Regions from separate parts of the Lactococcus sp. genome, predicted to be linked through region 2. Evidence: predicted binding sites of a transcription regulator. Region 2 holds the regulator's gene; the other holds the start of a gene.
The links. Region 2 encodes CtsR, which represses protease genes until heat stress. Its sites were predicted from a motif close to TTGGTCAAAAAAGGTCAAANA; they were not measured.
Positions count from the first base shown of each region.

Region 1 (2,482 bases), on a different contig from region 2:
AGAATGGTGGTGTAATTTTAGGGGATGTACAAACTACGACAAAAATATTAGAACTCGATGCAGATATGTCCAATCGCTTGCTCAAAAAAGCGATTGCTCGTAATCCTTTTTATCGTTTCAATCGTCTGAGAGAATATTTGCCAAATTTAAAATCTATCCGAAGTTTTTTGGAAGATGGAGAATGGTTGGGAGCAATTCCTGAGCTAAAAGTAACTTTGGCGGAGGGACAGACATTTACAGTGGAGTTACAACTTAAAGCTGTGGAGCAGTATTTGGCTTATATTCAGCGTAGTATTTTAATGAATTACAAAAAACAGCGTGGAACAAATCATTTTATCGGTGTGCCTGTGCGTGAAATAGTTCAAGATTACGATAAAAAATTCAGTCATCAAGTTTCTGGGCAGGTTATTTCTCAAATCATTCGTGCAAAAGACATGAGAGGCAAGGATTGGTTCCCACATTTGGATGCAATCGTGGATGGACTTGAAGAGAGTTTAATTGATTTGATTGAAGGGTATGTGGAACAACTGCAGGAAAAATATGAGGATGTTTATCTGATTCGTAATGATGAACGTACAAATGGCTTAAAATTGCATGAATTTGTGGCTGACGGGGGGCATTATGCAGGTTTCATGCCTGACTTTGTGTTATATTTAGGCTCGTTTGGTGAGATTGTACAGGTCTATATCGAACCTAAAGGAGAGCAACTTTTAGAGCGAGACCAATGGAAAGAGGACTTGCTTCAATCATTAAATAGATCAGAAGTTCTGGTGGAAGATGATAATGTTCGACTTCTGGGTGTCCATTTTTATGTCAATGGGGATGCGCGCGGTGTCAGAGATGAGTTACGAAAAAGAGTATTGTAATCAAAAATATTGGCAAAATGCTAAATCTCAAATAAAATAGACACTAAAATACGAGTAAGGAGCGTCTTTCAAAATGTAGAAAACACCTTTTTGAAACAGGCGCTTGTGGAATGCGATCAACTTGTGCTGTTGATTTTATGTTTTCTCAAAATATGGGTTCTCTAAGTTCAAATGAAGTAAAAGAGTTAAAAAAGAGATGGCTCATTTATTATCTGAAAATCAATTAATTTTCCAAAATGCGGGGATTTCCAATTTATCAATTTAGTATAATTTCAGAAACCCTGATGGAAGCCTTGTTGCAAGCATTGTTTATCCCTAAAATAACTTATTTACTTATAAATATTAAAACTACTGACAAAAAATCTGTCAGTAGTTTTTGTATATAATAAAAGTCAAAAAAACGAATCAAAAAGTTTGACCATTACTGACCAATGTATTATAATTAGAATGTAGTGAGAAAAAGATAACAATCACTACCAACTATGAAATCGAAATGAGGTGTTTTTATGGACATCGAAAAAATGACAACAACGATGCAAAAAGCACTTGGTTCAGCGCAACAAATTGTGCAAGTTCGTCATCACCAAGTGATTGAAGTTCCACATTTATGGCGAATTTTTGTTCAACCCAATAGTTTTGGGGCGAACTTTTATAAAGACCTAGGCATTGATCTAAATGACTTTACAAATTTAATTGAAAAAGAAATTGACAAAATTAATTCGGTAGAAGGTTCAAATATTACTTATGGTCAAAACCTAAGTCCAGATTTGTTCCAAGTATTTACTGAAGCAGACAAAATTGCGCAAAAAATGGGCGATGAATACCTATCAACTGAGATTATTCTCCTTGCCCTCTTTGAATTAAAACAAAATCCATTGACCGAGTATTTGGTCAGCCATGGACTAACAAAAGCAAAAGCGCAAGCTGCGATTGAAAAATTACGTGGAGGTGATAAAGTGACCAGTCAAAATGCAGAAGAAACATACAAAGCACTTGAAAAATATGGGGTGGATCTCGTTGCTCAAGTTAAATCAGGCAATCAAGATCCCGTCATTGGACGTGATGAAGAAATTCGGGATGTCATTCGAGTGCTTTCTCGTAAAACAAAAAATAATCCCGTTCTTATTGGTGAACCTGGGGTTGGTAAAACAGCCATTGTCGAAGGATTGGCACAAAGGATTGTCAGAAAAGACGTTCCTGAAAATCTAAAAGATAAAACAATCTTTTCGCTGGATATGGGTGCCTTGATTGCAGGTGCAAAATATCGTGGTGAATTTGAAGAACGCTTGAAAGCTGTTCTCAATGAAGTAAAAAAAGCTGATGGACAAATTATCCTGTTCATTGATGAACTTCATACGATTGTCGGTGCTGGTAAAACAGAAGGTTCAATGGACGCTGGTAACCTTTTGAAACCAATGCTTGCGCGCGGGGAACTCCATTTGATTGGGGCAACTACCTTGGATGAATATCGTAAATACATGGAAACAGATAAAGCACTTGAACGTCGTTTCCAAAAGGTATTGGTTACTGAACCTACCGTTGAAGATACAATTTCAATCTTGCGTGGTCTAAAAGAACGTTTTGAAATTCACCATGGAGTGACCATTCATGATAAT
Region 1 covers NZ_JAVXIY010000009.1:90,054-92,535, reverse strand. The annotation lists gene RSC39_RS10035 (DEAD/DEAH box helicase family protein) at 1-866, shown strand, start outside; gene clpB (ATP-dependent chaperone ClpB) at 1,373-2,482, shown strand, end outside.
Region 1: the regulator CtsR is predicted to act here: its motif matches at 1,278-1,298, upstream of clpB (ATP-dependent chaperone ClpB).

Region 2 (2,482 bases):
AATTGGGTCTTGAAAGCGAAGCTCCTTTTCTGTTGTAATGTTTATATTTATAACGGCTTCCCTTAGCATAAAGTCCCATCAAGTGCATCAGTTTTCCAACACGTTTCGTGTTGGTCAAAATACCAGTATTCAGAGAGGATTTCTCGTTCCACTTGTTGTTTTGAAGGACGACGATGCATGTATTCATAGAAACCTGAGCGAGAAACCTTAAGAACTTTTACTGCATGCTTAATTTTTATCTTCCCATGATGTTTCAAGAGAAATTCAAAACGTTTTACTTGCTTCGCTTCAAGAAGACCCGGAACTTTTTTAGAAGTTCAAGTTCCTCCTGAAGATAACGATTTTCTTTCTCTAACAATTTAATCTTATGTTGGGCATCAGCTAGGGCTGTCCCATTGCCTGGAAAAGCACTTTCTCCATATTCTTCAACTTCTTGAACCCAGCGATAAAGACTATTGGCATGAACCTCAAGCTCTTGGCTGACTTCTTTAACAGAGTAACCCTCTTCAAGAATGAGTTTTACTGCAGAATTTTTAAATTGTTTATCGAATTTTCTTCTTGCCATAATAAACCTTTCCACGATTTCTCTTAACTTTGTGTCTAGTTTATTATAACCTTTCCAATTTCTACTTGGATAAAAAGTCTAACTTTTGGGGTGCACATCAAGTAACGGTTTTTTTATTTTTTTCTATTACAAAAACTTCTTTCTAACCAAATGCTCAGTTGCTGAAAAACGCTATTTTTGGTAAAAAAAGTATTTTTTAGGTATAATAGTCAGTAATAGTCAAAGATTATTTAGAAAATGGATAAAAGAAAGGATGGATCGATGGCAGGTCAAAAAAACACATCAGATATTATTGAAGCTTATCTGAGACAACTCCTAGAAGAAGCACAGGTTATTGAAATAAAACGGGCTGATTTAGCTAATCAATTTGACGTAGTTCCAAGTCAGATTAATTATGTTATTAAAACTCGTTTTACAGCCTCTAAAGGTTTTGATGTAGAATCAAAACGTGGTGGCGGTGGTTACATCAAAATTGTAAAATATCAATATTCCGCTCGTCATGAATTTTTAACGGCCCTTTATCAAAAGGTTCCAGCAAATCTCTCAAGTAAGGCTGCTCATGACATCGTTCAACTTCTTTTTGATGAAAAAGTACTGACAGAACGTGAAGGGAATTTACTATTGCTCGTAATCACTGACGGAGCCATCAGTCCCTTTACTCGTGGTATAATGATGAAAAGTATAATAAACAGATTGGATCGTGACGATGAAATTTGAAAATGTAAAATATACACCAACGCTGGACCGAATTTTCGAGAAAGCAGCAGAATATGCCCACCAATATCAATACGGTACGATTGAAAGTGCTCATTTATTGGCAGCAATGGCTACTACTTCAGGCTCAATTGCTTACAGTATTCTTGCTGGAATGAATGTTGATTCTTCAGACTTACTGATTGATTTGGAAGATTTATCTAGCCATGTCAAAGTGAAACGTTCTGAATTACGTTTCTCTCCTCGCGCAGAAGAAGTGGTTACTGTAGCTAGCTTTTTGGCAGTTCATAATAATGCAGAAGCAGTAGGAACAGAGCACTTGCTTTATGCATTACTTCAAGTCGAAGATGGTTTTGGTCTTCAACTTTTGAAGTTACAAAAAATCAACATTGTTTCTTTGCGAAAAGAAATTGAAAAAAGAACAGGACTTAAAGTTCCAGAAAACAAAAAAGCTGTAACACCAATGTCCAAACGTAAGATGGCAAAAGGGGTAGCAGAGAATTCAAGTACACCAACTTTGGATTCAGTTTCTTCAGATTTAACTGAAGCTGCTCGTTCAGGAAAGCTTGACCCAATGATTGGTCGGGAAGCAGAAGTTGACCGTTTGATTCATATTCTTAGTCGTAGAACAAAAAATAACCCTGTTTTAGTTGGTGAACCTGGTGTTGGTAAATCAGCAATAATCGAGGGATTGGCTCAAAGAATTGTCAACGGCCAAGTACCTATCGGTTTGATGAATAGCCGGATTATGGCCCTAAATATGGCAACTGTTGTTGCTGGTACAAAATTTAGAGGTGAATTTGAAGACCGCTTGACAGCAATTGTTGAAGAAGTAAGTGCTGACCCAGATGTCATCATTTTCATTGATGAATTGCATACAATTATTGGTGCTGGCGGGGGCATGGACTCGGTCAATGATGCAGCAAATATTTTAAAACCAGCCCTTGCACGTGGTGATTTTCAAATGGTTGGGGCAACGACTTATCATGAATACCAAAAATACATTGAAAAAGATGAAGCATTAGAACGTCGTTTGGCAAGAATCAATGTTGATGAGCCAAGCCCAGATGAAGCGATTGCTATCTTACAAGGGTTACGTGAAAAATTTGAAGATTATCATCAAGTAAAATTTACTGACCAAGCGATTAAAAGCGCTGTGACACTTAGTGTTCGGTACATGACCAGCCGCAAATTGCCTGATAA
Region 2 covers NZ_JAVXIY010000002.1:355,515-357,996, reverse strand. The annotation lists partial or broken gene RSC39_RS03520 (transposase) at 1-565, opposite strand, end outside; gene RSC39_RS03515 (CtsR family transcriptional regulator) at 827-1,282, shown strand; gene RSC39_RS03510 (ATP-dependent Clp protease ATP-binding subunit) at 1,272-2,482, shown strand, end outside.